Regions from separate parts of the Lysinibacillus sp. NPDC098008 genome, predicted to be linked through region 1. Evidence: riboswitches for the same ligand, from Rfam matches in the RefSeq annotation. Region 1 holds a riboswitch; each other region holds the start of a gene.
What was found. Region 1 has a riboswitch for thiamine pyrophosphate ahead of ACIQVU_RS00335 (ABC transporter substrate-binding protein). Riboswitches for the same ligand answer to the same signal wherever they lie in the genome.
Positions count from the first base shown of each region.

Region 2: linked by a shared signal. The riboswitch ahead of thiT (energy-coupled thiamine transporter ThiT) and the one ahead of ACIQVU_RS00335 (ABC transporter substrate-binding protein) in region 1 are both predicted to bind thiamine pyrophosphate.
Region 3: linked by a shared signal. The riboswitch ahead of thiW (energy coupling factor transporter S component ThiW) and the one ahead of ACIQVU_RS00335 (ABC transporter substrate-binding protein) in region 1 are both predicted to bind thiamine pyrophosphate.

Region 1 is NZ_JBIWBA010000001.1:57,679-68,796, reverse strand. It holds gene parC (DNA topoisomerase IV subunit A) at 1-2,031, shown strand, start outside; gene ACIQVU_RS00340 (coiled-coil domain-containing protein) at 2,224-2,967, shown strand; TPP riboswitch at 3,050-3,160, shown strand; gene ACIQVU_RS00335 (ABC transporter substrate-binding protein) at 3,341-4,345, shown strand; gene ACIQVU_RS00330 (thiamine-binding protein) at 4,347-4,637, shown strand; gene ACIQVU_RS00325 (ABC transporter permease) at 4,637-5,410, shown strand; gene ACIQVU_RS00320 (ABC transporter ATP-binding protein) at 5,385-6,134, shown strand; gene ACIQVU_RS00315 (TatD family hydrolase) at 6,124-6,873, shown strand; gene ACIQVU_RS00310 (hypothetical protein) at 6,900-7,076, opposite strand; gene ACIQVU_RS00305 (solute symporter family protein) at 7,144-8,688, opposite strand; gene ACIQVU_RS00300 (DUF485 domain-containing protein) at 8,685-9,023, opposite strand; gene ACIQVU_RS00295 (solute symporter family protein) at 9,491-11,044, opposite strand; gene ACIQVU_RS00290 (DUF485 domain-containing protein) at 11,045-11,118, opposite strand, start outside.
Region 2 is NZ_JBIWBA010000019.1:48,817-59,934, forward strand. It holds gene map (type I methionyl aminopeptidase) at 1-620, opposite strand, end outside; partial or broken gene ACIQVU_RS15195 (DUF3169 family protein) at 757-990, opposite strand; gene ACIQVU_RS15200 (hypothetical protein) at 1,021-1,206, opposite strand; gene ACIQVU_RS15205 (helix-turn-helix transcriptional regulator) at 1,439-1,642, opposite strand; gene ACIQVU_RS15210 (hypothetical protein) at 1,784-2,215, opposite strand; gene ACIQVU_RS15215 (hypothetical protein) at 2,292-2,594, opposite strand; gene thiT (energy-coupled thiamine transporter ThiT) at 2,654-3,208, opposite strand; TPP riboswitch at 3,343-3,450, opposite strand; gene ACIQVU_RS15225 (magnetosome magnetite crystal formation protein family) at 3,579-3,899, shown strand; gene ACIQVU_RS15230 (AAA family ATPase) at 4,118-7,198, opposite strand; gene ACIQVU_RS15235 (exonuclease SbcCD subunit D) at 7,195-8,352, opposite strand; gene ACIQVU_RS15240 (SGNH/GDSL hydrolase family protein) at 8,503-9,402, opposite strand; gene ACIQVU_RS15245 (aminopeptidase) at 9,427-10,656, opposite strand; gene ACIQVU_RS15250 (DEAD/DEAH box helicase) at 10,658-11,118, opposite strand, start outside.
Region 3 is NZ_JBIWBA010000002.1:326,441-337,558, reverse strand. It holds gene ACIQVU_RS04030 (AAA family ATPase) at 1-940, shown strand, start outside; gene ACIQVU_RS04025 (DUF58 domain-containing protein) at 937-1,812, shown strand; gene ACIQVU_RS04020 (vWA domain-containing protein) at 1,824-3,569, shown strand; gene ACIQVU_RS04015 (VWA domain-containing protein) at 3,553-6,150, shown strand; gene thiW (energy coupling factor transporter S component ThiW) at 6,252-6,755, opposite strand; TPP riboswitch at 6,848-6,955, opposite strand; gene ACIQVU_RS04005 (MFS transporter) at 7,024-8,220, opposite strand; gene ACIQVU_RS04000 (ABC transporter substrate-binding protein) at 8,371-9,444, opposite strand; gene ACIQVU_RS03995 (ABC transporter permease) at 9,441-10,238, opposite strand; gene ACIQVU_RS03990 (ABC transporter permease) at 10,235-11,044, opposite strand; gene ACIQVU_RS03985 (ABC transporter ATP-binding protein) at 11,034-11,118, opposite strand, start outside.

The DNA.
Region 1 (11,118 bases):
GGTAAGAAAACGGTAGAGTTTGTGCCGAACTTTGATGATCAGGATATGGAGCCAACGGTGCTACCTGCACGCTTCCCAAATTTATTGGTCAATGGCTCAACAGGGATTTCTGCTGGCTATGCCACAGATATTCCACCACATGCACTAGATGAGGTGTTAGATGCTGTTTTAATGCGCTTAGACAAGCCAACTGCTACAGTGGATGAATTAATGACGGTTATTCAGGGACCTGATTTCCCAACTGGTGGCATTATTCAAGGTGTTGAAGGCATTAAAAAGGCTTATGAAACAGGTCGTGGCAAAATTATTGTACGCGCACAGGCTGTTGTGGAGCCGATTAAGGGTGGCAAGGAGCAAATTGTTATTACGGAATTGCCATACGATGTCAATAAAGCAAATCTTGTGAAAAAAATTGATGAGCAACGCGTCGATAAGCGCCTAGAAGGAATTGCCGAAATTCGCGATGAATCCGACCGTACAGGCTTACGTATCGTCATCGAGCTGAAAAAAGATGTGCCAGGGCAAGGCATTTTACAGTATTTATTTAAAACAACCGATTTACAAATTGCTTACAATTTTAATATGATTGCCATTCATAATCGTCGTCCAACGATGATGACCCTACCATTGTTATTGGATGCTTATATCGCCCATCAAAAGGAAGTTGTCACAAATCGTTCTATTTACGATTTACAAAAAGCAAAGGATCGTTCACATATTGTTGATGGGCTAATTAAAGCACTATCTATTTTAGATGAAGTCATTGCAACGATTCGTTCTTCTAATGATAAAAAGGATGCCAAGCAGAATTTACAAGCGAAGTTCGATTTTACTGAGGTGCAGGCAGAGGCAATTGTTAGCTTGCAATTATACCGTTTAACAAATACGGATATTACGGAGCTACGTCAGGAACAGGATGAGTTAAATAAGTTAATTGCGAAGCTAGAGGGGATTCTGCAAAGTGAGGCTAAGCTTGTGCGCGTTATTAAACAAGAGTTGCTAGATATTAAGAAACGCTTTACAGAACCTCGCCGCTCGAAGATTGAGCAGGAAATTGAAGAAATTAAAATTACGTTAGATGTGCTTGTGCCAAGTGAGGAAGTGGTGGTCACTGTAACAAAGGATGGCTATATTAAACGTACATCCACACGCTCACATGCCGCTTCCAATGGGCAAGATTGTGCCATGAAGGATTCGGATTATTTATTGTATGAGGCAACGTTAAATACACAGCACCATCTATTACTCTTTACAAATCGAGGCAATTATATTTATCAGCCTGTTCATGAGCTGCCTGATATTCGCTGGAAGGAACTCGGTCAGCATATATCTAGCATTGTGCCAACAGGTGAGGATGAATCTATTATTGCTGCGTATGGCTTTGCCACTTTTGAGCGGCCAAACACATATATTCTTACAGCAACAAAGGATGGTCAAATTAAGCGATCACCATTAGCCGATTATGCTGTAACTCGTTATTCAAAGCCCATTAAAACAATGAATGTGAAGGCTGGCGATATAATGATTTATGCCGCACCTGTCACAGATGAGGTAGAGCTGATGCTCACAACGGATACTGCCTATGCTATTCGTTTCCCAATGGAAGAATTACCTGTAACAGGTGTTAAAACAGGTGGCGTAAAAGGGATCACATTAAAGGAGGGAGAATCCTTAGTGGGTGTCACTGTGTTACAGCCTGATGTAACACAGTATGTTGTTATTGTGACACAGCGCGGAGCTGTTAAGAAAATGAATGTGACGGAAGTTGAGATGGCAAGCCGAGCAAAACGCGGGCTTAAGGTCTTGACCGAGTTAAAAGCAAATCCACACCGTATTGTTGCCGTTGTGCAGGCTACCGATCAGGAGCGGGTGGTTATTGAAACGGAAAAAGGTGTACAGGAGGTCTTGGATGTACGGGCTTTAACACGTGCAGACCGTCATTCCAACGGCTCCTTTAAGGTTGATATTGCAACAGATGGCGCCATTTCGCATGTCGTGATTGACAAAAAAGAAGACGTAGAAGAAAGCTAGTTACAGGTTCACCGCCTAGTATCACGATACAGGGCGGTGTTTTTTCTATCTTGAAAATTATCTATTCCTCGCTTTACTCACCGAATAGCCTATAATATGATAGAAACATAGGGAGATATAAAATAGTGTCGGATTATGGCAATACATCGAAAATATAGGAAATTTTAAAATAACTAAGAAAGGAGCTTATGGATGACAGATCGCCAATTACTTGAATTAATGCTGCAAAAAGTAACAGGTATGGAAACGAATATCGGGGATATGAAAGTGGATATCCAAAATATGAAGGTAGATATTCAGGAAACAAAAACAGATATTTTGAATATTAAAGCAGATATGCAAGGCATGAAAGCCGATATTCAAGATACAAAAACAGATATTTTGAATATTAAAGCAGATATGCAAGGCATGAAAGCTGATATTCAGGAAACAAAGACGGATATTTTAAATATCAAAGCCGATATTCAGGAAACAAAAACAGATATTCTAAATATCAAAGTAGATATGCAAGGCATGAAAGCCGATATTCAGGAAACAAAGACGGATATTTTAAATATCAAAGCCGATATGCAAGACATGAAGTCGGATATTCAGGAAACAAAAACAGATATTCTAAATATCAAAGCCGATATGCAAGACATGAAGTTGGATATTCAGGATACAAAAACAGATATCCTAAATATTAAAACAGATATGCAGGATATGAAGATAGATATTCAAGGTCTACAAGCGGAGCAGAAGAAAACAAATGAGCGCTTAGATGGCATAGAGGCAAAACAGCATCTTGTCTATGAGCAAACGGGGAAATTATCTGAATATCATTCGGAAATGATGACAAAGTTAGCAACATTAGCAACAAAGGAAGATTTAGACTACTTCGATATTAAAATTTCGCAGCATGACCGTGATATTTTTCAATTAAAAAGAAAAGCTTAAGCCTTTCATAGCAGAACGAATAAAAATATGCTTGTTATCTTGTTGTATCTATGGGTATAATAATCAACGAAAAGTTCATAGTGAAAGAATGTAGGGGGGCTAGTAGTTGCTAGCTGAGATTGTGTCCGATAGGCACTGACCCTTTGAACCTGATTTGGCTCGTACCAGCGTAGGGAACATCTATTCAAAAAAGAAAATTTTTGGAAGCTGATTGTGATACGTCTGGGAGAAATCCTAGACGTTTTTTATTTTGGTGCAGCGTGTGGTTATAGATGGTGTTATAAATAGGCTTCACGTGCATTTTGCCAATGTTCTTCTGGTACTAACATTCATTGTATGAACGCTTTTATATTTTAAACTAGGAGGATTTCGCATGAAGAAATGGTCATTTATTGTATTGACAGTTGCTGCACTGCTTGCACTCGTAGGCTGTGGTGAGAAGAAGGAGGATAAGCAAGCAAAGGATGCACCGAAAAAGGTTTCTGTTGTGCTTGATTGGACACCAAACACGAACCATACAGGGCTTTATGTAGCCGAAAAGCTTGGTTATTTTGAGGAACAGGGCTTAGATGTCGAGATTATAATGCCTGGTGAGGCAGGAGCTGATCAGCTTGTGGCATCTGGGAAGGCGGAATTTGGTGTAAGCTATCAGGAAGGGATTACACAGGCACGTATACAGGATGTGCCACTTGTTTCCATCGCTGCGATTATTCAGCATAATACATCTGGTTTTGCTTCTCTTGCCTCTAAGGGGATTACGTCGCCAAAGGATTTTGAAGGGAAAACATATGGTGGCTGGGGTGCGCCACTTGAGCAAGCGGTATTGCAATCCTTAATGCAAACGGAAGATGCAGATATCAATAAGCTTGATATTGTGAATGCAGGCGATTTAGATTTCTTCACCATGATGCAAAAGGATATTGATTTTGCATGGATTTATTATGCATGGACAGGCATTGAGGCAGAGCTTCGTGGAGAAAAGATTAATATGTTGTATTTAACGGATTATAGTGAGCAGCTTGATTATTATACACCTGTCTTGGCAACAAATGAAAAGATGATTGAAAACAATCCTGATACGGTGAAGGCTTTTGTCGCTGCGGCAGCAAAAGGCTATGAATATGCGATCGAGCATCCTAGCGAGGCGGCTGATATTTTACTAGAAGCGGCTCCTGACTTAGATAAAGAGCTGGTACATAAAAGTCAAGAATGGTTAGCAGATAAGTATCAGGATGATGCTGTACAATGGGGTGAGCAAAAATTAGCTGTTTGGGAAAACTATGCAAAGTGGATGGCAAGCAATCAGGTGTTAGAGGGCGATTTTAACGCTGAGCAAGCCTTTACAAATGATTTCTTACCGAAAAAGGAGAAAAACTAATATGGCAAATTCATTAATTAGTGTACAAATTATTCCGAAAACAGAAAAATATGAGGATATTATTCCTTATGTTGATGCGGCTATTGCTGTTATTGATGCATCAGGTGTGAAGTATGAGGTACACCCGCTTGAAACAACAATGGAGGGGGAGCTATCAACATTGCTGCAAATTATTGAGAAAATGAATGATAAAATGATTGAACTTGGTGCTATTAATGTAATTACACAGGTGAAAATTTTATATCAGCCATCTGGTATTACGATGCATACATTAACGGAGAAATATCAGTAATGAAACAAGCGTTACACAAGGGAAGGACGATATTTTTTATCGCCTTCCTCTTATTCATATGGGAACTAATCGTGTATGTGGCTGAAGTTCCTCAATGGCTACTGCCTGCACCAAGTGTCATTGTGCGAGAAGGCTTCCAGTCCTATCAAACCTTTATACCACATGCTTTAGCAACGGTGCAATTAGCGTTATTAGGGCTTGTTATTGGGATTGGCTGCGGTCTTATCGTTGCTATTATTCTGCATCGTTTTACATTTATTCGGGAATTGTTTTATCCAATTCTTATTATGTCGCAAAATATTCCGATTCTTGTCTTAGCACCACTGCTTATTATTTGGTTTGGCTTTGGCTTATTACCAAAGTTAATTATTATTTGTCTGGTTTGCTTTTTCCCTATTGTGATTGCAACGATGGATGGCTTTCGTCAAACTGACGCTGCACTAAAGCATTATTTTCAAATGATTGGTGCATCCAAGGCACAAACCTTTTGGAAGCTCGAATGGCCCTATGCCTATCCAGCTATTTTTTCAGGGGTTAAAATTGCGGCTACCTACAGTGTGATGGGCGCTGTGATTGCTGAGTGGCTTGGTGCTAAAAAGGGAATTGGTGTATATATGACCTTAGCACAGTCCTCCTTCCGCACAGATCGGGTATTTGTGGCGATTTTTGCGATTGTTTTGCTAAGCTTATTGTTATTTAGTAGCATTCGTTTACTTGAAAAATTTATGGTGAAGGGGAGAGGCTATAATGCTGAGCATTCAAAACATCGTTAAGTCCTTTGATACCCTTCAAGTTCTTAAGGATATATCCTTTGAGGTGAGGGATGGCGAGTTTGTGGCGATTATTGGGCCTTCAGGCAGTGGCAAAAGCACACTTTTTCAATTAATTGGTGGTGTATCGTCCATTGATCAAGGGGCAATTTTATTAAATGGTGAGGCTATTCAGCACAAGCGGGGAACGATTGGCTATATGCCGCAGCAGCCTTCTTTGTTGCCATGGCGGACGATTATAGAGAATGTCACGATTGTGGAGGAGCTTACAGGTAAGCCCGATAGAGAGCGTGCCAAGGCATGGTTAGAAAAGGTTGGACTTGCTTCCTTTATCCATGCATATCCTCATGAACTATCAGGGGGGATGCAGCAGCGTGTATCCTTTATCCGTGCCATTGTGAGTGATAAGCCTATTTTATGCTTAGATGAGCCATTTTCAGCGTTGGATGAATTTACACGACTTGAAATGCAGGCATGGCTTTTATCTATTTGGGAGCAATATCGTAAGTCGATTTTATTTGTCACCCATAGTATTGAGGAAGCGCTTTTTTTAGCGGATCGTATTCTTATATTAACGAAACGCCCTGCCTCCATCAAAAAAGAAATTATTGTGCCATTTGCTAGACCACGGCAAGGAGAGATTCGCCATTCTGCTGCATTTACAGCATTGAAGCAGCAGCTATTTACATACTTACAGGAAGAAAAGGAGGATATCTATGCTGATTGATGCGCATATTCATTTAGAGCAATATAAGGATGAAGAAATTCCTTCCTTGCTGGATGAGGTAGACGCTGTGATTGCTGTGAGTATGGAGCTATCCTCCTGCCAAAGAACACACCAATTAGCCAAAATGTATAGCAAGGTAAAGGCAGCATTTGGCTTTCATCCCGAGCAGCCTGTACTTAGTCAGATGGATGAGGATGCATTGTTTAAGTGGATTCGTCGTTATCAGGATCATATGGTCGCAGTAGGTGAGGTAGGCTTACCGTACTATTTAAGGCAGGAACAGGCGATTGACAATGCTCCCTATATCGCTTTGCTAGAGCGTTTTATTGTCTTGGCAAAGGAGCTTCGTAAACCAATTATTTTACATGCAGTGTATGAGGATGCGATGATTGCCTGTGATTTACTTGAAAAGCATCAGGTTCAGCGAGCGCATTTTCATTGGTTTAAAGGGGATCAGGCAGTGGTGCAACGGCTGATTCAGCATGGCTACGCTATTTCCATCACGCCTGATTGCTTATATGAGGAAGAGATTCAGCAATTAATTCAAGCTTATCCGATTGAATTGATGATGGTGGAAACAGATGGTCCATGGCCGTTTGAGGGGCCTTTTGCAGGTAAGCGTACAGCGCCATGGATGATGCATTCAACCATTCGGATGATTGCGGCGATCAAGGGGATAACTGCACAGGAAGCGGCATATATACTGATGCAAAATACAAAAAATTTCTATCAACTTTAACGCTGAAAAGCAGTATCGGTAACGATTTAATCGTGCTGATACTGCTTTTTATATTTAGTGTGCCCCTGTTCCAATTGCTCACGCTTTGTTTTGGTGATTCGTTCATGTGTGCTAAATGAGGTAGATTGACGATGCTTTTCAACATCCTTGCCGCTTGTGCGCTTTATATGCTTGCGCCTCTTCTTTGCCTTTGATTGTGACATATTTATGCCTTCCTTTCTAAAAAAGTAACACCTCGTAAGTATGATACTTACGAGGTGCTTACATGTATTAGTGAGATACGTCCTGTACAGAAATACCTGTGTTTGCTTTAACATCCACTTCACGATATTTCGCTTCATCACTTTCTTTAGAAAGCAATGTGCCAATAAAGCCACCAAGGAAGCCTAGTGGTACAGAGATAAGGGCTGGGTTCGTTAACATAATTAACGGTTCACCAACGAAAATAGCAGCACCTTCAACTGGATTCCATACGTTTGGTGATACAGCTACGATCGCTAATGCTGAAATTAACCCTGTTAACATCGCTGTTACAGCACCCGCTGTATTAAAGCGTTTCCAATAAATTGTGTAAATAATTACTGGAAGGTTAGCAGAACCCGCAATACAGAATGCAAGCGATACTAGGAACGCAACGTTTAATGTTTGTGCACCAAGTGCTAATAGGATAGAAATAACAGCGATTGTGATTGAGCCGATACGAGCTGCAAGCACTTGCTCTTTCTCTGAAATTTTACCCTTTTTAATAATTTGACCATAAATATCATGAGATAGGGCAGATGCACCCGAAAGTACAAGACCTGCTACTACCGCTAGAATTGTCGCAAATGCTACCGCACAAACGAATGAGAATAGAATATCGCCACCAAGTGCGTCTGCAAGAAGTGGAGCAGCCATGTTACCAGCAGGGTTAGCTGCAATAATCTCTTCTTTTCCAACGAATGCTGCTGCACCGAAGCCTAAGAAGATTGTTAATATATAGAATAAACCTACAATCCAAGTAGCCCAAATTACAGATGAACGAGCTGTTTGTGCATCTTTTACTGTAAAGAAGCGCATTAGGATATGTGGTAGACCTGCAGTACCTACTACTAAGGCAATTAACATCGAAATTGTATCAATACCGTTTGTATAGCGTAAGCCAGGATTTAAGTATGCTGCACCGTTATCCGTAGCCGTTGCCATTTCTCTAAACATTGTCGCAATACTGAAATCAAATTTCAGTAATACTAAGAAGGAAATAATCACAGTACCTAACATTAAAAGACAGGCTTTAATAATTTGTACCCAAGATGTTGCTGTCATACCACCGAATAGTACGTAGGTTGTCATCATCACACCTACGATTAATACGGCGATCCAATAGTCAATTCCTAAAAGTAATTGAATAAGTGCTCCTGCACCAACTAGCTGTGCAATCATGTAGAATAAAACAATTGTAATTGTACTTAAAGCCGCCGTTCCGCGAACTTTTGCATTATTAAAGCGCGCTGTAATCATATCAGCTAATGTAAATTTCCCAAGGTTACGTAATGGCTCCGCTACGATGTATAATACCACTAAGTAAGCTACTAAATAACCAATAGAGAAGAAGAAACCATCAAATCCGAATAATGCGACTGCACCAGCTATCCCTAAGAAAGATGCTGCAGATAAATAGTCACCTGCAATAGCTAGTCCATTTTGCCAGCCTGTTAAACCACCACCAGCAGTGTAGAAATCACTTGCTGAAGATGTGCGCTTAGATGCCCACCATGTAACAACTAATGTTAAACCAACAATGGCTACGAAGAAAAATATAGCTGTAAAGCTCATCGGCGGCCACCTCCGTTTTCATATTCGGCAATAATCGCCTTTGCTTCTTTGTCATAGCTATTTGCCTTCGCTACATATAAATGACATAACCCCCATGTCATAAGGAATAGTCCTGCAGAGTAAATCCACACCCAAGTAATCTCCCCAAATGCCTTTTGGTGTAGAATTTCCGTATATGATGTCAAAATTGGTAACATCATGTAAGCTGCTAAAAATATGACAGTCATAGACCACAGGAAAGAATTTTTCTTTCGTACAAGTGCCTTGAATGACTCTTGCTTTGCAATTGCCTCATAATCAATTACGACTTCTTTTTTTGTTTGATTGTTCGCCATTAACATTCCCCATTTTGTGTTTTTTTTCTGCCTTAAGACTTATTTTTGCTAGTTTAGTGAATTCACATTTTCATTTTATGAAACAGTTCACGAAATTGCAATACATTTCAGAAAAATTATGCAAAAAAAATTTCTCAGAAAATAGTCCTAAAAGAGAAAAAGCGTTTAGAAACCTAGCATTCAAAGGGTTTTAGAATATTCAGATAAATAAATGAGGCGAAGGGAAATCTAGGTTTTCAAGAAAAACAGAAGGGTAAATTTACAAAATAATAATGTTTTTTCAAGCGAAAATAAACACTATTTACCTAGTGAATACTGGTTTTTTTCTGTTTTTTGGAAGTAAAATAATATTGTTCGATAAGTAATTTAGTAGAAATTCAATAACAAAAAATGCGAAAAAATCGACAAAAAATCGTTTTTTTCGCATCTTTTTCTGTAAATTTTGAATAGAAATTCAGTCTGTTAAATTAATGAGAAACATCTGACACAGACACACCTGTATTTGCCTTTACACGAATTTCTTTATAAATACGCTCTGCCTCTGCATCCGTTGCTTTGTTAGATGACAAAATTGTCCCTAGATAGCCTGCAATAAAGCCTAGTGGAATCGTAATAATAGCTGGTACAGCAAGTGGCACAAGTGGAGTACCCACAAAAATAGCTGCGCCTTCAACAGGACTCCAGACATTTGGTCCCATTGCCCCTAAAACTAAACATGATACTAAACCTGTAACCATTGCTGTTACAGCACCTGTTGAATTGAACTTTTTCCAATAAATTGTATAAAGAATGACAGGCAAATTCGCTGAAGCACCAATACAAAATGCAAAGGATACAAGGAATGAAACATTTAAGCTTTGCGCAAATAAAGCTAAAATAATCGACACAATCGCAATCGAAATAGAGCCTGTACGAGCAGCGATTACTTGCTGCTTTTCTGTTAATTGTCCATTTTTAATAATTTCCCCATAAATATCATGAGAAATAGCAGAAGCTCCTGTTAATACTAAGCCAGATACAACCGCTAAAATTGTCGCAAAGGCTACAGCACCAATAAATGCCATCAATACATCTCCACCTAAGTAATGTGCAAGCAGTGGGGCAGCCGTATTGCCAGCTTTACTTTCGGCAAGAATTTGATCAAGCCCTACAAAGTTTAATGCACCGAAGCCTAAGAAAATTGTTAATGAGAAGAAAATAGCTGTAATCCAAGTTGTCCAAGAAATAGAAGCACGTGCTGTTTTGGCATCTTTTACTGTAAAGAAACGCATTAAAATATGTGGTAAACCTGATGTCCCTAAAACTAAAGCCATCATCATCGAAACAGAGTCAATTGTACTTGTATATTTAATGCCTGGTACAAGGAATTCCTCACCATGATCGACCGCAATCGTATCGAACATTTTCATGAGTGAAAAATCAAATTTTACTAACACTAATGTTGCTAATAAGCCTGTCCCAAATAATAGAAGACTTGCTTTAATAATTTGTACCCAAGACGTAGCTGTCATGCCACCAAATAATACATAGGTTGTCATCATCACACCGACAATTAATACCGCAATCCAATATTCAATGTCAAATAGTAGCTTAATAAGCGCACCAGCACCTACTAGCTGTGCAATCATATAAAGAATCACAATAATAATTGTGCCTGATGCTGCCACACCACGAATGCGCTTTTCATTAAAGCGTGCTGTCAGCATATCAGCTAATGTATAGCGACCTAAATTACGCATAGGCTCAGCAATCACATAAAGCAGCACTAAATTGGCTACTACATAACCAACAGAGAAGAAGAAACCATCAAAGCCTGTTAAAGCAATAGCGCCAGACACCCCAAGAAATGCTGCTGCAGATAAATAGTCACCTGCAATGGCAAATCCATTTTGCCAGCCCTTTAAACCACCGCCAGCCGTATAAAAATCAGCCGCAGAGGATGTGCGCTTTGCTGCAATATATGTAACAACAAGCGTTAAACCAACAATTGCTAAAAAGAAACTAATCGATACTAAATTCATTTATTTTCCGCCTTTCGCTTGATACTCTGCTAGCACAGCAGCTGCAGCTTTATCGAATGAAGCAGCTTTTTTTA
Region 2 (11,118 bases), on a different contig from region 1:
TTTGCGGAAATAAACGGCTCCACCGCAAGCACCATGCCTTCCTTCATAATGGTAGAATCCCATGCATCATAATAGTTTAAAATATGATTTGGCTCATCATGTAAAGATTGCCCTAAGCCATGACCTGTTAAATTCATAATAACCGTTAAGCCATTAGCATTTGCCTCACGCTCAACTGCTTTCCCAATTTGATTTAATTTGGAGCCAGCTTTTACCTTTGTCATTGCTCGATCAAAAGCACTTTTGGCAACGCGACATAGCTTTTCTTTATCCTCGTAGCCTTCACCTACTACAAATGAAATACCAGTATCCGCAAAGTAACCGTTTAAAGAGCCAGATACATCAATATTCACAATATCCCCTTCTTTAATAACACGTTTCCCTGGAATACCGTGTGCCACTTCCTCATTAACGCTAATACAAGTATAGCCTGGGAAATCATATTCTCCCTTTGGCCCAGAAATAGCGCCAGCCTCTGCAAACATACGACCTGCCATTTCATCTAGCTCAAGCGTTGTGACACCTGGTTTTGTAGCTGCCTTCATCGCCTCGCGAATCTCAGCACAGATACGGCCAATTTTTTTAAAAGCTTCAAGCTCCTCTTGTGTTTTTACAATCATCTTTAACGATCCTTTCCTGTTAAATGTCTACCCTTAACTATAACATAACTTCCCAAGCATAGAACTCAAAACGCTTGAAATATTGTATGCTTGGCACAATGTGCAAATAAGGGCATATACATCACTTTCAGTAGGTCTATTTATTACGAATCGTTAGCATATATTGTGTATTCGTAATAACTAATATAAAGACAATCAGGAAAATAGCCATTAGCTGAGATACACCTGAAATCACAGAATATGCAATTAGGAAAAGTATAGCTAGTAGCAATAGCACATTTAAGCTACGAAAAGAGCCGTACAAGCCGTTAAGTATAATATGATGTCCACCTTCATCACTAATTGTCATTATACTTTTAGCATAGTCTTTATCATTGAGAGACGACCAATTACGCTCTGGCTAAACCACTTTCGCTAGCTCTAAAAAAATCATATCCAGTATAAAACTAAGTAATACACATCCTATGCCAATAAAAATAAAAATCGTTGGTACATCTGTTAAACTAGCAATTGCTAACATCAAAATAGAAAAATAAATAGCTATATTTGACGCAAGCATGATGTCCCCTAAACGTCTATATTGCAACAGCTCGAACTCATCCTATTCATCACCAACCATATTTTCCTATAATATACTTTTATCCTGTTATATCCAATCAAGCTTATAATCATCAATAAAATGGAAATAACCGTAAAAATGACTGTTAACTCAAGTTTCATTGATGGAATATTTATATCAAACGCTAGTCGTCCAAGCAATAAATACACTACTGTAAAGCCGACTAATACACTAATCAACATTCCGCCTATATGTTTTTTCATAGTTCACCCTCCTCAAAAAAGAAAATATTTTCAATAGGCTCCTTAAATATTTTTGCAATACGTATAGCGATTAATAATGATGGAATAAGTTCTTCTCTCTCAATTAAACTAATTGTTTGGCGCGAAACCTGTGCCAATTTTGCTAACTCTGTTTGATTCAAGCCATCACGTGCCCGAAGCTCCTTTAATCGAGTTCTCATTCGTCCACCACCTAGCTATTGTTCATCATTTTGACAATTATATTTTACAAAATGATTTATTTATTAGTCAAAATGCAATTTATTTTATTCAAAAAAAGCATGTATGCCTATTGTTGGCTACATGCTTTAGTTTAATTTTATTTACCATGTCTTAATAGCTACTGTACTAGTATATGCCTGATTGTTAAATGTAACTTTCGTAGTTGCTGTCTTTTCTAACAATATAACAGAGGTACGGACTTTCTCCACGGCAAAGCAATCCAAAGGTTCATTCTTTTCCTGTTTATAGTCCAGATTTATTTGCATAACTTTATTAGATTGCGTAATCGTTGTAATATCTAATTGGCAGCCTGCCTCAACATATTTAAAAAAATAAACATCATTGATGGCAAAATCAACGGTTGGTAGATCATCCTGTACCTGGAAATATGCCCATAGATTTTGCATTTCCTCCATTGTAGAAGCCTTATAGCTTAACCAGTTATTCTGATGATCCTTAGGTCCTGTATTCACTGAGAGTAATGTTGTAAAGGCTATTTGTTCCTGAGGCGGCTCTTTTGCGCTACAACCCATTAATAGTGCAAGTATCAAAAAAGGTAGCTATATGCTCTCATAAAATCACTCCTAATCTGTATACTACTCTTGAATTTCAATTAACTTTAACATTACTACTCGATTTATGCAAAGATATTCCGTAATATGGTTGTACATCCTGATATTTAGTAACCCATCCTCCAATAATGGCATTACCAATAATACGGTTACCTGTAACAACACCAGCAAAATTAACATTAGTATTAAGACCATCTAATACATAAACAGCACCACCACTGTCACCTCCTAAGGAGAAATTATCACCTTTAACATATGCTAACTTATACGATATATTATCACCAAAATTTTTATTAGTTGTATTAGCATATAGGACTTCACCACATGTAACATGTGTCAACCTTTAACACACTGATCGTATAGTAACGACCTTTGTATAAAATAACTTTTTTTGAGAAATTAATATTGTATCAATTGTGGTCTTGCTGTAAATACTAATACACTGACAATTGCTGTTAAAATGGTTGCAGGCAGCATGTACGTACCATTATAAATAATGGCATAAAGCCATGCATTTTGATCGCCCGCATATTCTGCAAAAAATACTGCACCTGCACAAGTATGTGCTACATAGCGTAAAAAGCCAGCAAACACAGTGCCTATTATAATATAACGTACCATTTTTGCCTTATCATTATGTTTAGCAGCCTCTAATAATGGCTGACGTACAATTGCTGCTAGTCCAACAACTGTAAAGGCAACACCATAATCCAATAGTCCCTGAAGCCAATGTACAATATAAGCACCAAACATTGTTTGGATAACACCTACAAGTAAACCAGTTGTAAGCCCAGCGGTTAATCCCCAACGAAATGCCATTAGTACAATGGGAACCATCACAAGACTAACAGAGCCGCCTTGTGCCCATACTTTAAAGGAGATTTGATCGAGTACAAGACCAATCGCAGCAAATATTGCAATCTCCGTAAGCATTAGTAATCTTTTTTTGTCCATAGATATTCTCTCCTTTGTTCCGATGTAGGATACAAGAGCAGGAATAGAAATGCACGCGTGTATCTGCTACTGACATTTTTTCATTTAAAAAAATGAAAAAACGATGTCAGGACAGAGCCTCACATCGTACGAGTGTTGGTTTCTATCCACATCCCTACGCAAGCGTTAACTTACAGGTTCAAAGAGTCAAGGCATTACGTGCCCATTCTCAGCTGACATCATCAGCTCCCCTTGTGGTCATTACATCTGAAATTTTTTGAACATCTCCATTGTAAGCAAATACAGCTAGGATAACAACCTCTTTCACTTATAATTTTTTTGAAACTTTGCTGTTTTTGATGCGTAAATATTAAAAAAAGGAGGTACAACTATGGAGAACCCTAAAATTTTATCTGCCTTTAGCTATCTCAGTATTTTCTTTGCCCCTTTTATCGTGCCATTAATTGTTTATTTTGTTGTAAAAGATAGCGATGTCAAAAGACATTCTATTCGTGCCCTTGTTTCACATTTAATTCCTTTTGTTTTTGGCATTTTATTTATGATTGTCTTTATTTTTTCTACATTTAGTTTGGACTCAACATCTGGCAATACATTTCTTATCGTCTGGATTGTATCGTTCGCTCTTTATGCCATCGTATCACTTGGCATTGTAGTTTGGAATATTATTCAGGCAATTCGTGTTGCTCGTTAATGTTTTAAACGTAACACAAACAGGTAGTAGTAAATGTAAAAGGAGCTGTTTTTTAAATGAAAGTATCGAACGTTGTGAAAACTGCTGTAAAGTTAGCGCCTATTATCATACCTATTGTAAAAAAGGTCATGGCCTCAAAGAAAGGAACAACTCCTAAAGCGCCTCCACGTACGAAATAAAGGAGCGGCTCAATATTATTTGAGCCACTCCTTTTCATCTTACTTCACTTCAAAATATGTTTGACTATAGCCATTCAATGTTTTTTCCACATGTAATACGGCTGGCATTGCCGTTTTTAATTCGGGAACATGCGAAATAACACCGATCATCCGCCCTGAATTCTGTAAATCAATTAATGTATCAATCGCTTTATTTAATGACTCCTCATCAAGTGAGCCAAAGCCCTCATCAATAAACATCGTTTCAATATGAACATTGCCTTGGAAGCTTTGAATCACATCAGCCATCCCTAAAGCAAGGCTTAAGGAGGCATTAAACTTCTCCCCACCTGATAATGTTTTAACATCTCGAAGCTGGTCTGTATAAGCATCATAAACATCTAGACCAAGACCGCTTTGCTTCGCATGCTTTTCAAGTCTATCTGAGCGCCTTAGCTCAAATTGACCATTCGATAAATGATAAAGGCGCATATTTGCAGCTTCTGTAATTTTATCTAAATAATTAATTTGAATATAACGCTCAAAGGATAGCTTTTTCGAGTTTTGTCCATTTAATAGCCCATAAAGCTCCTTTATTCGACCTGCCTCTTGTTCCAGTGAACGAAGCTCCTTTGCTGTTTCCTCTACTTTCTCTATAAAGGCTTGGCATGCTTGTGCAACATCATTTAACTGCTGTAAGCGTTTAAAGGCTTCCTCATAAATAATACGCAGATTTTCTATCTTTGCTTCCATAGCTGCTAAATCCTGCTGCTCTTTTCCTTGAAGATGTTTAGCACCTTCCGCAATCTGAATTTTTAAGGTATGAACTTGTAACGTATAATCACTACATGCCTTGCGAAGTGCCTCTAGCTCCATACTGCTTCTTTTAGCAGCTTGGTAATCCTTATCATCTACAAAGCCCGCATCCTTTATGCTAACTGCCAATTGCTCCTGCTTCGTCGTTATTTTTTGCTTTACTTCCTCAATAGCTTGCCATGCCATTTCTACAGCCATATTTGCGTTACTTCTTGCTTGCTGTGCTGTCTGTAAATATTGCTGACTCTCCTGCCATTGTTGTTGAAGTTGAATTTTTTCCTGGCTAATATCCGTCAGCGCTTGCTTCAATCGCTGTAATGTTGGTAAATCTGCTGGGATTTGCTTGCGTTGCTCCTCTACAACTGCCTGTAGCTTTGTCCATTTTTGCATCTGCTCTGTTAAATATTGCTCTAATTCTACTTGCTTATGCTGTAGCTGTTCAATTTTAGGACGTTGATTTTTCAGCTCTAATCGCATATCTACTAGCTGGTGATTAACAATTTTTAACCTTGTAATCTCCTGCTCAGCTTGCTGTAAGGACGCCTCTATAGCTGCTTGCTCTTCTTGCTTAATAGCATGCGCTGTCAATTGCTGGTGCGCCTCTTGAAGTAGCTGCTGTGTAGAGGTAACCAGCGCTTTTTTCTCTACATATATACGCTCAGCTGAAGAAGCTTTTACTCTTAATGCTTCCACCTGTGCTAGGTCAACCGTTGCCAATTGCTGGTGGTCTGTTTTAGGATGCGTTGTACTACCGCAAACAGGGCAAGGCTCCCCATCCTTTAATTGCTTGGCCAGTATACTAGCCTGATTGGTTAGCCATTGTTGCTCCATCCGCTGCAACGTTTGTTTACTTGCTTGATAAGCAGCATTTAAAGTATCAACATCCTGCTGCGCTAGCTCGACTGCCTTTGTATATTTTTCAACCTGTTTTAATAAAGATACCTGCTCACGTAGCCTTGGTAACTCCTCTAAATACCCTTCATATGGTTCAACCTGCTGTTCAAGCCGTTCAATTGTTTGTGAAAGCTGCTGTAATTGTAATTGCTCCTGTTCTACTAGTGTAAGATTATCTGCTACTGCTTGCTTGGCTGTTTCAACATATTGCTCTATTATTTGTAGCTGCTGTACATTGTTCTCGTAAGCCTCGAATTTCGGCAGCAATGCCTGTAGCTGTAATTCCTGCTGAGCAACTTGCTGACGCTCAGCCTCCTTCGCTTGTTCTAATTCATACGTTTGCTGTGCCTGCTGCAATTGCTCAATAGCCTGCTGTTGCTTAGTTTGTGCTTGCTGATGTGCTTGTACCTTGACATCATATTCAGCACGCAAATCCAGACATTGTTGTTCAAGCAGCACGAGTCGCTCTGCTTGTTCTGCTAAAGCAATCTCCTGCTCCTTTGCACGATAATTCTCCTGCTCCTGTAACAATATTTCTAAACGTTGCTGACGATTCTCCTGTTCAGCAAACTGCTCATTAAGTGTTTTTGCTAAACGATAGGATTCCTGCTCCTGCTGATGTTGTTTATACGCTTTCTGATAGTGCTGCTGTTCTGTTGCTATACATTGTGTATAGTAAATATGCTCCTCCTCAAGTGCCTGCTTAAGCTGATGCATATTTTCCGTATTGTTTGCTAGCTGTGTAAATAAAGTAGATGTACGCTGTGGCAGTGCTCCTGCAATTTGACCAAGTAAATGCTTTTTTAATTGCTTGGCACGCTCAAGATTACCTTCTGCCTCTTTCCGCTTAGCATCAAGCTTTTTCGTGATAACACCAAAGCGGTCTGTTTTAAAGATTTTTCGTAAAATAACTTCTTTATTGCTAGAATCAGAGGTAAGTAGCTTGCGAAATTCTCCTTGTGGCAGCATGACAATTTGGCTAAATTGATCTTTTGTTAAACCAATAATTTCTTGTAGCTTTTTATCTACCTCAAGCGTTTGCTGCTTCTCAACAATACTATAATCGAGCTTGCCATCTTTTATTTCTGCTAGCTCTATTTTCTTCCCTGTCACTGTTTTATTTTTTTGCTTAATATGCCCTGGCTGGCGTAATATTTGATAGGTCTTGCCATGCATTTCAAATACCAGTTCTACGGCTGTATAAATTTCATCATTCGCAAAGCCGCTTCGTAGCAAAGTGGTATCTTGGCGGTCTTCCCCACTGCCAGCCCCATAAAGCGCGTAGCAAATCGCATCAAAAATAGTGGTTTTCCCAGCACCTGTTTTACCAGAAATCGCAAATAAGCGATGCTCGCCTAGCTGTTGAAAATCAATAACCTCTGTGTTTTTATATGGACCGAATGCAGTAATCGTTAACTTTAATGGCTTCATTCTACTGTTTCTCGCTCCTCATCTAGTAATTCCTGTAGCATCTCATTAAATAAACGTTCCGTATCTTCATCAGGCTGTATACCTATAACATCTGTAAAAAATGACCGGAATAAATCAATATCCTGCTGCTGTTCACTTTCGATAGCCTGTATTGCATGCGTTATTTCTTGACGTGTTATTTTACGTTCAATATGCATTGCATAAGGAAAAACTGTACGAATACGCTCCATTGGAGATGTTACGGGTGCTGTATCTGTCAATCTTACAAATATATAGTCCTCACTTGGCGGTAGCTTTAGCAAATCCTCTAATTGTCCCTCCACTACACGTAAATCTCTTCGTGGCACAAGCTTTCTTTTCATTACTGTGCAATTTCCTTGCCCGTCTAAATCAATAACTAAAAAGCCCTTTTCATGCAAATGCTCTGATAATGAATATTTTAATAGTGAGCCCGCATAGCGAATTGTTTCATTTAATACAAAGTGCGCCTTATGTAAATGACCGAGAGCTGTATAATGAAATGGCTTAAATAAAGCTGCATCTACGCAATCTGAGCCTCCAATGGACAATGGTCGCTCCGAATCACTTGTATTCGCTTCCTCTGCACCATATTTTGTGACAAAGGCATGCCCAATAAAAACATGACGTTTACTTGTATCCATTTCCTGCGTTATATGCTCAATGATTTTTTGCATCGCGTCTTGATGGGAGCGAATTGTGTCATCTCCTAAAATACTACGAATTGCTGCTGGCTCTGCATATGGTACAAGGTGAAAATGCACTTCTCCATAGTCATCATGGATAATAATAGGTGCATGCTCCTTTGTAAATTGCCCCTTGATATATAGACCACTATCTTGCATTAAGCGACTACCAAAATTTAAGCGCCCTGCACTATCATGATTCCCTGCAACAGCGAGCACAGGAATTTTTTTCTCTAAAACAATTTCTGCTAACACATCATTTAGCAAGTTTACCGCTTCAATTGGAGGCATGGAACGGTCATATAAATCACCTGCTATGATAATCACATCTGGCTGCTCCTCATCTATTGCTTGTATAAATTGCTGTAAAATATACTGTTGATCCTCTGTCATATAGACACCTTGAACAAGCTTTCCTAAATGCCAATCAGCTGTATGAAAGATTTTCATTGCTTGCAACCTCCTGTTCTCCTATTATTATAATTTTTGGGAGCTATCCACCGCTTTGTGTGCGCTATCCGTCACCTTTGAAGCTCTATCCACCACTTTGCCCATTCTATCCGTCATATAAAAAAAGCATCCTAAAAGTAAGATGCTAATTTATATATGTTCTATAAAAGCTGTGTAGCCCGGGAAGCCCTGCATACTATATGCGATACGAGCATGCTGCTGTGGTGCTGTTGCTTCCTCTGATTTTACCGATGCTTGTTGCCTTAAAATTTCCTCAAAGGATAAAGGATTCGGTTTCGGTAATTCAGATGGAGCGATATTGAAGGCATGACCACCACTATATGCTTGTAAAAAAGCATTAGCCATTTGTCGATAGCCTTCCATATTAGGATGCACATCCGCATTATTTGGTAAATAGTTTGTAGCATTTAATCCAAAGGCATCATAAACATCTACATAAATCGCTACAGCCTGCTCTGCCTGTTGCTGCAAAATCGCATTTAACTTTACCAACTGTGCATTTGTGCCCTCTTTTTGTGTAGCATGAACGGCTGGATAGGCAAAATAATAGCCCATCACATAAACCTTTGCTTTTGGCGCACGCACTGCTAGCTCCTCTAAAATGGCTACCCAATTTTTTCTTGCCATATTTAAAGCATAATCTGTTTGAAGCTGAGAATAGGCTAATGTCCCAGCATTTGGATTCACTTGTACTAAACGTAATAAATCATTCGCACCTGCTGACACTGTAATCAATGTGGCATCTGCTAATAGCTCCTGTGCCTCTTCCGTTTGAATACGCTCCAACACATCCGCCGTTGTAAAGCCCGGAAAAGCAAGCTTCTTTGTATAGGATGTTAATTGTCCTGTCAGCCTTAATTTCATCGCAATCAAATCACTATAGCCCGTGTCAATTTGCTGATAAGGCGTTTGCCCAGCGGCTAAGGAATCACCAAGCGCTACATAGCTTTCTGCTTGGGCAGAAACAGATGGAGCCCAATACATGATGGACAATAACATAACTCCTATTAAGCTCCATAGTCGCTTCATCTGCTTCCCCTCCAGTTCTTCCTACTAAAAAGCCCAGCTACCTTTACGGAAAATCGGCTCAACAGTACCATCTGGTAAAATACCATCAATATCCATATCACCGCTACCAATCATAAAGTCTTCATGTGTAACAGAAATATTTGCACCTAATGCTTCCAATTGACCATTTTCTAAGTCCCTGCCACCCTCTAAACAAGTTGGGTATGCCTCACCAATTGCTAAATGGTTTGACGCATTTTCATCGAATAATGTATTAAAATATAAAATTTCCGATGCTGAAATTGGTGATTCATGCGGAACAAGTGCAACTTCGCCTAGATAGCCTGAGCCTTCATCTACTTGGATAAGCTCTTGCAATAAATCATGCCCTACCTGTGCTTCAGCTTTAATAATTTTCCCTTCTTCAAATGTTAGCTTAAAGCCATCAATAATATTTCCTTGATAGACAAGTGGCTTTGTATTCGTAACATAGCCATTTACACCTTGCTTCATTGGCAGTGTATACACTTCTTCTGTTGGCATATTAGCAATAAAAACATTACCCTCAGGCGTTTTGCTACCGCCAGTAAGCCATTTATGCTGCGGTGCTAGAGCAATTGTTAAATCTGTGCCTGGTGCTGTATAGTGTAGCTTTGCGTATTTTTTACTATTTAACAACTTGGCACGTGCTTCTAAAGTAGCTACATGCTCACGCCAGTTATCCACGGCATTACCCTCTCCAATATGCACCGTTTTAAAAATAGCTTCCCATAATGCAGGTACTTGCTCTTCTGCTGTTAAATTTGGAAATACCTTTGCTGCCCACTTTGGTGAAGGTACTGCCACAATTGACCAAGCTATTAAATCCTTCATCACCGCATTGCGATAGTTTTTCAATGCCGCTCCTGATACTTTTTGATGTGTCGCTAATCGATCAGCAGGAATTCCCGTTAATTTATCAGGGTCTGCAGCATCAATCCATAATAGAGCCCCTTTTCGCTCAATCAGCTCGTCACGCATTTTCACAACCCATTCAGGGAAACGATTAAACTCCTCATCAGAAGCATGTTCAAAATAAGCACGATCTATTTCGTCATCGGAAAAATTAACATGGACACGCCCTGCACCTGCCTTATATGCTTCTTTCACGACTAATCGAGCAAAATCTAGTGCATCCACTGATGTATTTACTAATAAATATTGACCTGGTTGAATATTAACGCCAACTTTTACTGCAAGCTCTGCATAGGCTTGTAATTTTTCTGCAAATGTCATACTATTTCCCTCGCTTCTGTCCAATTGTTTTTGAGTTCCCCTCTACTAGCTTGCCGTCATGCCATACTTTTTGCATTGACTTGCCTGGGATTTCCCTTGTCCATTTTTTATACGTTTTTTCATCACGATATGATAATAACGTTAATACTTCACCATCTGCCCCAGCACGGCCTGTACGACCTGAGCGATGTAAATATTGCTCCATTGTTCGTGGGACATCAACATGAATAACATGTGTTAAACCTGCAATATCTAAACCACGAGCAGCAATATCCGTGGCAATTAAAATTCGTGCATCCCCTTTACGGAATGCATCTAAAGCTTTTTTACGCTCTTCTTTTTTCATATCAGAATGCAGCGTTACAATTGGTGCTGAGCGATATTGTAGCTTTGTTTCCTTCATTAATAATTGGTCGATATTATTAACAAAGGCTAATGCTCTTAGCCCTTCTGTATGGGATA
Region 3 (11,118 bases), on a different contig from region 1:
AGAAGAAATCCATCGCTTTATTGTTGGGCAGGAGGAGGCGATTGATTATACATTGTATGCCGTGCTAGCAGATGGTCATGCATTGCTAGAGGGGCTACCTGGCTTAGGGAAAACAATGCTGATCCGTACAATTTCTGAAGTGCTTGATTTATCGTTTTCACGTATTCAATTTACCCCTGACTTAATGCCTGCGGATATTACAGGAACAAGTATGATTGAGCGAACACCAGATGGTAAGCAGCAATTTACATTTCAGCCTGGCCCTATTTTTAGTCAGATGGTGTTAGCGGATGAAATTAACCGAGCAACACCCAAAACACAAAGTGCATTGCTAGAAGCAATGGGTGAAAAAACGGTGACGATTTTAGGCGATACGAAAAAGATGGCAAGACCATTTTTTGTATTAGCAACGCAAAATCCAATTGAAATGGAGGGAACATATCCATTACCTGAAGCGCAAATGGACCGTTTCCTCTGTAAAATTCTTGTTCCATATCCTGAAAAGCATGAGTTAATGGAAATTATGAGGCGTACAACAGGTGCTCAGGACATTGGTTTACAGAAGCTAATGAATACAGAGGGACTTCTTGAGGCACAGCAAATGGTGAAAGAGGTGCTTGTTGCAGATGAAATGCTGGAATTTGCAACGGATTTAGTGGTAGCCACACATCCTGAAAGACCTGATGCCCTTGAGATAGTGAAGCAATATGCCATGTATGGCAGTGGTCCACGAGGCTTGCAAAGCTTAGTTAAATTAGCAAAAGCACGAGCATTAATGAATGGACGCTTCCATGTTTCGGTTGCTGATATTAAATCTGTTGCTAAGCCAGTATTACGTCATCGGATGCTGTTGAATTATGAAGGGGAGGCTTCAGGAAAAACAGCAGATGATGTGATTGACGTTATTTTAGAACAGGTACAGCAAGGTGTAAGCAAGTGACAGTCAATTATTTATTGCCTGAAGACTGGCTAGCCAAAATTAGCCGCTTTCAAGTAGCAACGGCCTCCAAATTACGTGGGCAGCATAAAGGCTCACACCGTTCGCAACGCTTTGGGGCATCCCTTGATTTCTCGGATTTTCGAGAATACCATTTAGGTGATGATGTACGTCAAATTGATTGGAACGTCTTTGCAAGAACGGATAAATATTTTATTAAACGCTTTTTAGATGAGCAGGAGATGCGCGTACATATTTTACTCGATGCGACAAAATCAATGGCGGAGGATGCCAAGTGGTTATTTGCTCGTCAAATAGTCGCCTCGCTTGGGTTAATGGTACTTGGTCGAGATGATCGCTTGTCTTTTTCATTTGTTCAGGATGAAATAACACCACCATTTCGCCGCAAAGGCTCCATGTATCGACGTGCTTTCTTACAAATCGTAACAGATATTGAGAAAGCAAATTATGCGGGGGGCTTTGCGCAAGGGGCATTAAAGGTATTACCTAAAGATAGTACAGTGCTATTTATTGTTACAGATGGCTTGGAACCAATTGAGGAATGGGAGCAGCTACTAAAACGATTACCGCGCTATGCTGGCGATGTGCGTATCGTACAAATTATGACACAGGAAGAGCTTGCCCCGCATTATGCAGGCGATGTTCGCCTTATTGATCGTGAAACAGGTAATGATGTAAATGTTACAATGTCCTCCAAAGTAATAGATACTTATCATGCACGACGCTTGTTACATGAGGAGGAGCTGGATGCCATATGTCATCGTTTTGGCGTTCGAAAATTACAATTAAAGGTGGAGGATGGCTTGCAGCACGCAATCTTCCAGCAATTCGTAAAAGCACATTGGGTTAGGTGAGGTGAGCCGTATTGAGCTTTAGTCAAATAATATTTAGCTGGACGGCCATCATCCCGGTCATTGTCCTACTCTATTATTTCTTTCGTAAAAAATATACAGATCAGACAGTGTCATCGACATTATTTTGGTCTGAAATTATGCAGGAAACGCGTGTATCTCCTTATTTAAAGAATTTACAAAAAAATGCCTTATTTTATCTACAACTACTCGCATTGTTGTTGCTTGTCTTAGCGCTGATGAATCCCTATATCAAAAAATCAACCATTGTTGGGGCACAAACAATATTTATTGTTGATACTTCAGCAACAATGCTAGCAGGTAAAGGCACATCAACTTTTGACACGCATAAAGCAGAAATGCTGACGCTAATGGATGAGCTCAATGGAAGACCGGTTACATTAATTACAACTGGTGCAACGCCAAAAGCAATTTTACAGCAGGAAACAAATAGCAAGGATATTAAAAAAGCAATTGAAGATTTACAAGTCACCTATGAAACTGCTGAAATCAATAAGGCACTTGATGTAGCGCAAGCATTTGTGGGCGATACACCAACCTCTATTTATGTGTTTACTGATACACTTGATAAAAAGCAATTACCGATGGAAAAAGATTCGGTAAAATGGCTAGTAAGAGGTGCAGCAAAGGATTTAACGAATATTGCTATTACACGCTTTGCAGCAACAACAGATGGACAGACTGCAATGGCACTTGTACAGCTTCATAATGATACAAAAAAGGAGCAAAAAGTGACGCTTACCCTGCACGATGCAACGAATCATGAGCTTGTAGCAGATAGTGTTATTGTGCCACCACAGGAAACAATGACAAAAACCTATAAGGATCTACCATTTGACAAAACAATAACAGCTCATATTGATGCTAAAGATGATTATGCGATGGATAATAAGCAAACAGTTTTACTACAAACAACGACTGCAAAGCTAGTAATAGACCAAAGCTTACATCAATTGATACAAAAGGGATTTCAGGCAATTAATAGCAATTTGAAAATAGTGCCATCCTTACAAATAGCGGATAACAAGGATGCGACCATTATTACTCAGCAAGCAGCATTACTAGAAAAAATGGAAAAGCCGCTTGTATTATTTGGTCGTGATGATACTGAAAAAGTGACAGCAAGCGGTACAGTGACTATAACAAATGATGCTTTATTTGCTTTTAGTGACCTAAAGGATATTTATGTGAGCGCTATTTATCCGGGCTTTACTGATTATGAAACGATTGCTTCTATTGGGGAGCAGCCATTTATCCAGCGCTCTCCTAAAGGTGATATTGTTGTATTGGCTGATATTGCTGATACAGATTGGCCCTTGCATCCATCATTTCCACTATTTTTATGGAGTGTGGAGCAGCAGCTATCTGAGTCAACAGCATCACTTGGCATTTTTTCGCCGAACGAACAACGTGTAGTAGCATTAACGCAAGAAGACTGGAGTGTTTATTCACAACAGGATGAATTTCTATCCTCTGTGGCAAATGGTGTACTAACAGCACCGCAGCAACCAGGTGTTTATACAGTACGCTCAGCTAATGAAGAAAAACAATTAATTGTGCAATTACAAGCTCAGGAACGTATGATTGCACAGGGAACAAGCTATACACTTGGTAATATTTCTGATAATGGCAAGGAAGAAGTATCAAAGGCTTCCTTTGTGCCTTGGCTTATTATTATCATAGTCGTATTACTTGTTTTAGAGTGGGAGGTGCAACGACGTCGTGGATTTACGAATTGATATGCCATTAGCATTGTTGCTGTTACTTCCATTATTTCTGTATTTTGGATGGACTTACTTTCGTGAACGTCAGCGGCTGAAAAAAAGCCATCTCGTTGTGCTTATAATGCGTATGGTGGCAGTAGGCTGTTTAGTGTTTGCACTAGCAGGTCCCTATCTATTATTACCAATTAAAGAAGAGCAAATTGTTTATTTAGTGGACCGTTCAGCCTCTATGAATGGTACAGAGGATGAGATGGTTCAGTTTATTCAGGAAAGCTTACAGTCGAAAAAGGAGCAACAGCTTGCAGGGATATACTCCTTTTCTTCCACACTACAAACAGAGGCTATTTTGTCGAATACATTAAAGGACGTACCAAAGCTCACAACGATAACGGCAACCGATCAAACGAATATTGAACAAACGCTACAGCTTGCCTCTGGAATTATTGATCCGAAAAAGGCAACACGTTTTGTTTTGCTAACGGATGGTAATGAAACAAAGGGGGATGCTTTAGCATTTGCTACAAAGTTTAAAGGAGCCAATATTAGTGTAGATATTGTTCCTTTTAGTCAGCCAGTTACTAATGATGTATCACTGAAAAGCTTTGTTTCCCCACAAGTGGCATATGTAGGGGAGCAGCAGCAATTAGTAACAGAGGTTTATGCAATGGCAGCAGGACAGGGTGAGCTATTATTATACGAAAATGATGAGCTTATTCATCGTGAGGCGGTCGAGCTTGTAGAGGGCTCCAATGTATTTACCTATAAACATGCGGCAACTGGTGAAGGGCTTGTGAAATATGAAGCAGTTGTGCAAGTCGGACAGGATGCTATTTTTGAAAATAATAAATTAACAAGCGTTACAATGGTACAAAGTGAACCACATTTATTGATTGTCAATGGCTATGATACAGCCTCACCAATTGCAGCGGCACTTGGCAGTCAAGGTATATCCCATCATGTTGTAGCAGCAAGCAGCTTACCAAATGAACTCTCTAGCTATTTGCAATACAATGCGATTATTTTTGATAATGTACCCGGCCATTTAGTGGGCGAGGCAAAAATGAACGTTATTGAACAGGCTGTGAAAAACTTTGGTGTCGGCTTTACAATGGTTGGTGGCGAAAATAGTTTTGGCTTAGGTGGTTATTTTAAAACACCGATTGAAGCACTATTGCCTGTAGAAATGGAGATTAAAGGTAAGGAGCAGTTGCCATCCTTAGGGCTAGTAATTGTGCTTGACCGCTCTGGTAGTATGAGTGGCTCTAAATTAGAGCTTGCTAAGGAAGCAGCAGCACGTTCGGTTGAAATGCTGCGCGATGAGGATACATTAGGATTTATTGCCTTTGATGATCGCCCGTGGGAAATTATTGAAACAAAGCCTCTTAGCAGTAAAGAGGAAGCGGTGGATACAATTTTATCCGTTACACCGGGTGGTGGAACTGAAATTTATGCTTCGTTGGCACAAGCCTATGAGAATTTAGCAGATTTAGAGCTGCAACGTAAGCATATTATTTTATTAACAGATGGACAATCACAGCCTGGTAATTATGAAGATTTAATTGCGGAAGGCAAGGATAGTGGAATTACATTATCAACAGTAGCGATTGGGCAAGATGCGGATGCAAATTTACTGGAGTTATTGAGTGAGATGGGCAGTGGACGCTTCTATGATGTTGTAGATGAACAAACAATTCCTTCTATTTTATCTCGTGAAACGGCTATGATTTCTCGTACATATATCGAGGATAATCCATTTTATCCGACGATTTATAATGCGACGGGATGGCATACACTATTTGCTAATGGCGTTCCTCAAATGAATGCATATATTGGAACAACAGCGAAACAGGGAGCTACGGTGATTGCGGAAAGCGAGAAAGAAGACCCCGTATTAGCGCAATGGCAATATGGGCTTGGTAAAACATTTGCCTTTACATCTGATTCAACAGGTAAATGGACGGGTGATTGGGCTAGATGGCAGGAGTGGGGAACATTTTGGCAAACGCTTATTTCACAAATGCTACCAAGCTATAATGATGTTGCCTATGATGTCAGAGTGGAGTCAGATGGTTCGTTTATGATTACAGATCCTACAAATGAAGCGGCATTTTTAGATATTGTAGCCGTTAATGAAGCAGGGGAGGAACTAGCAACACAGCTAGAAACGATCTCAACTTCTCAAGTTCGTGCAACAGTACAGACAGAGCCTGGACTGATTTTCTTCCGCATTGCTGATGAGGAGCAGGCCATTTATCAGGCAGGCTTAAGTGTTCCTTATAGTGCTGAATATGAGCTGCGTCCAGTGAATGAGTCGTTAGTCGAGGAATTAACAAAGCAAACAGGCGGTGCTACGATAAAAGAGCCACAAGAGGTTTTTCGTGACTTTACACAAAAGGGAGCGGATCGTCAAAACATTGCAACATGGCTTATGCTAGCAGCGATGCTGTTATTCTTTATGGATATTACCATTAGACGCTTTGGCTGGAATTTCCTTACTAAGCCGAAGCACAAAGCGTCTATTCCTGAACAACAACCCATACAGGCTGAGGATACAAATGTTGCACAGTTGTTAAAGGGCATGAAAAAACGATCATAATGATGAAAAAGAGCAGTGCAAAGAACTAGGATTTTGCACTGCTTTTTGTTGTTTGGGTGGGTGAGTGATCAAAAAAAGCGTAGCACCGCTCAAAAGGACAATTATTCATAAAGCGAGAATTTTCCATACCTTACGAGCGCCGTTTTTTGTAAGCTGCTTGCAATGATAACACCTAAAATAGCCCCAATGGTACTGGATGTTAAAAAGGCTGGCATAAAAAATAATGCAGCTACAGATGTTCCCATTAATAATTGGGCATAAGGTACTGCGATAAGTGAAGCAAGAATACCTGTTCCAATTATTTCGCCAACGCTAGCTAGCCACATTTTATGGCTATATTTATAGGCGAGCGCAGCACATACTGCACCAATAACACTCCCAGGAATAGCTAATAAAGAGCCTGTACCTGTAAAAATACGAATAATCGCTGTCACAAAGGCAATGATAACAGTTGGTACAGGCCCAAGCATAATGGCTCCAATAACATTGACTGCGTGCTGAACAGGATAGGCACGTGCAATCCCTGTAGGAATGGATACAAAGGTGGAGCCCGCAACAGCAATTGCTACCAATAAAGCCATAATCGTTAGTTTTCGAATGGGCATATCATTCACTCCTTTTGCGAATAGCCACTAGCAAAATAAAAAAGCCGCCTCCTTTAAACAATAGGAAGCGACCTTGCATATATATTGATAATAAGCAAGCAGCGCCACTTCCCTCCGCTAGTGTGAACTAGATCAGGTTCAAAGGGTCTGTATATCAACATATACATCTCAGCCTTGTAAAGACTCCCCTAGTGGTAATAGAATAATAATTTTAGTAGAACACCAATAATGTACCATATTCCAAAAAATAGTCAATAATTTTTCAGCATTAATGTGTATCGGGCTGCATAAGGTGTGGTGCTCTTTTTATTGTCCAAATTAGCGCAATAAAGAAGCAGGCTAATAAAATAATTGCACCAAAAATATAAGGGCTGTTCATATTCCAATCAAAGAGAATACCTGCTAATGCTGGGCCAATCATATTACCAAGGCTCATATAGGCATTGTTTAAGCCAGCGGCAAATCCTTGCTCATTGTCAGCAAGCTTAGAAATCAATGTATTGACAGCAGGTCGAATTAATGTAGTTGCTGTTGAGAAAATCGTTGCTACCACTAAAATAAGCGCAAATCCTGACACAAATAATATTAAGTAAATAGAAATGGATGCGACAAATAAGTTGATTAAGACAACCTTCATCTCTCCTAAGCGCTTAAAGAGTGGCGTAATCACAAACATTTGAACAACTACGCCAAATGCACCACCAACCACTAAAATAATGGCAATATCACCAGGTGTATAATTGAATTTTTCTGTAACAAATAACGATAGCGTTGTTTGGAAATTAGCGATACCAAAAGAGAATACCATCATAATAATGAGCATTACGAAATAAGGCATATGTACAGAACGAGCCATTTGCTTTGCAAGATTGTCTTGCTTTTGTTTATTTTGTACAATGCTTGGCTTTGTTGATGGCAGTAAGAAAAATGATAGCAGTGCTGCTAAAATAGCCGCAGTACCAGCTGTATAGAATGGAAAATGCAAGCTTACTTCTGATAAAAAGCCACCGATGCCAGGCCCAATCATAAAGCCAAGTGACATAGCAGCACCAAGCATCCCCATTCCTTTTCCTCGTTCTTCATATGTTGTAACATCCGCAACAAAAGCCATAATAGGAGGGGCTACAAATGCAGAGCCAAGACCGCCTAAAAAACGGGCAACAAAGAGCATCCATACGTCTGTAGAAAGTCCAAAACCAATTTGTGCAAGACCTGATAGGATAAGACCAAAAATAATTAAATTTTTGCGACCATACTGATCTGAAAGATTCCCAGCAATCGGAGAAAATACAAATTGTGCTAAGGCGAATGTTGCAATTAACATACCAAGAACTTGTCCTGCTGCACCAAATATTCTTAAATACTCTGGCATAACAGGGATAATAATACCAATACTCCCCATTGTGATAAACATATTAAACATTAAAAGATATAAAGCCGCCTTATTGGACTTTTGCTGGGTCATCAAATAACTCTCCTTTTTATCACCAAATATACTACAGTCTATCATAAGCGAACCTGTCATTGTATCGGTTGAAAGTCTGAAATGATAGTTTCTATCAAGCAAAAGGTCTGTCGTGAGCATAAAGCTACTTCGACAGACCTTTTACAATTGTTAACGAATACTCATTTTAAATTCTAAAAACAATTCATTATATTTCCCTAAATAATCAGGTCCTAAGTTTTTATAGACCTCTAATGTATCACGTTGCTCCTCAGAAGGGTAGTAGCGTTCATCTGTGACAACCTCTTCATCCATTAAGTCCATAGCAGCAATATTTGGTGTAGAGTAGCCTACATAATCAGCGTTTCGAGCACCAGCATCAGCACTTAACATAAAATTAATAAAAGCATGTGCCCCATCGATGTTTTTCGATGTTTTTGGAATAACCATATTATCAAACCATAAATTTGAGCCTTCCTCAGGTACTGCAAAGTCTAGCTCCTCATTTTCAAACATCATATCAGCAGCTTGCCCAGACCAAGTAAGGGCTACGGTTGCTTCATTATTAATCATCAGTGGTGTGATTTCATCACCGATAATTGCCTTCACATTTGGAGCAAGTGTAATTAGCTTATCAGTAGCCTGACGCAGCTCATGGTCATCTAATGAATTTAATGAGTAGCCAAGACTATTTAAGCCCATCCCAATGACTTCACGAGCACCATCCACTAAAAAGACTTTACGCTTTAAGGAAGGGTCCCATAAATCTTCCCAAGAGGTAAAATCTAAATCACCCACAAGGCTTGGATTGTAAACAATGCCTACCGTTCCCCAGAAATAAGGGATTGAATATTGATTGTTATCGTCAAATGGCAAATCTAAAAAATAAGGGTCAATATTTTTTAAATTAGGGAGCTTTGTTTTATCTAAAGGAATCAATAAATTTTCTTCCTTCATTTTTTCAATCATATACTCAGAAGGGACGGCAATATCATAAGCTGTGCCACCTTGCTGAATTTTCGTCATCATTGCTTCATTGGAATCGAAGGTTTCGTAGACGACATGAATGCCTGTTTCTTCTTCAAATTCTTTCAATAAATCAGGGTCAATATATTCGCCCCAGTTAAAGATGGTTAATGTGTTTTTGCCACCTTTACCGCCACCTGCGCTTAAAGCATCAGCAGCATAAAATAACAGAGCTGAAACAACAAGGATGGCAATGGTTGCTTGAATTAATGACTTCATTGTTGTCCCTCCGTTCTTTTAGTTGCGCGGCTTGTGACAAAATAATAGCCAATTACGACTAGCACTGTAACAAAGAATACTAAACCTGAAATAGCGTTAACGGTTAGTGAAATACCTGCACGTGCCATCGAATAGATTTCTACTGATAATGTACTAAAGCCATTGCCTGTTACAAAAAATGTGACAGCAAAATCATCTAAAGAATATGTTAGTGCAAGGAAAAAGCCTGCAAAAATACCTGGCTGAATATACGGTAAAATAACACGCATCATAATATCTTTTTTTGTAGCCCCTAAGTCAAGCGCTGCATCAATTAATGATGTATTCATTTCAAGTAATTTTGGTAAAACCATTAAGACAACAATCGGTACACTAAATGCAACGTGCGCTAATAAAACAGAGGTAAAGCCTAATTTAATGCCAGCGATTGTAAATAAAATTAAAAAGCTCGCACCAATAATAACATCAGGGCTGACGATTAAGACATTGTTTAAAGACAGTAATGTATTGCGCATTTTTGAGTCTTTCACTGTGACAATGCCAATTGCGCCAAGTGTTCCTATAATAGTAGAAATCAAAGCAGAAAGTAATGCCACGATGACTGTATTAATTAAAATCACCAGTAGACGAGAATCCTCAAAAACAGCCTGATAATGCTCAAGTGTAAAGGATTCGAAGTGATTCATAGAGCCACCACTATTGAACGAATAAAAAATTAAATAGAAGATAGGCGCATACAGAACAATAAAAACAATTATTAAATAGACTTTGGCTGATGCAGACAGTTTGTTCATCGTACGCGACCTCCTTTATTTTTTTGCCCCGTAATTAGCATAATCACGACCATAAATAAAATTAAAAAGACAGCAATTGTAGAACCCATCCCCCAATTTTGTGTCACAAGGAATTGCTGCTCAATCGCTGTTCCAAGGGTAATAACACGGTTTCCAGCGATTAAACGCGTAATCATAAAGAGCGATAACGCAGGGATAAAGACAACCTGAATACCAGATTTCACACCATCCATTGTTAATGGCAAAATAACGCGACGGAAGGTTGTGAAGGCAGACGCCCCTAAATCACGAGATGCATAAATAAGTGTTGGATTTAAACGATCTAAAGCATTGAAAATCGGTAAAATCATAAAAGGAATAAAAATATAAACAGATACAAAGATAAAGCTAATATCTGTAAACAGCATTTGCTTCGGATCAAAGCCAAATACTTCGATAAATGCATTGATAGGACCATATAAACCAAAAATCCCAATAAAGGCATATGTTTTTAACAATAAATTAATCCATGAAGGAATAATAATAAGCAGCAACCAAAGCTGTTTATGCTTTGTTTTTGTTAAAAAGTAAGCTGTTGGATATGAAATTAATAGTGTAAAGAATGTAATTAAAAAGGCATACCAAAACGAGCTTACTGTCATTTTTAAATAGACTGATGTAAAGAATGCTTTATAGTTATCGAGCGTAAAATTGCCGTGTAAATCAAGTAGGGAATAATAGACGACAAGTGCAATTGGCGCAATAACGAAAAAGAGAATCCATAGCATGTATGGAAATAGTGCTGATTTCGATGTCTTAGTTTGCATCTTCATCATCTCCATACGATTCTAAACGTTTATCAAATTCTTCCTCTGTTTCATTTAAACGCATGACATGAATC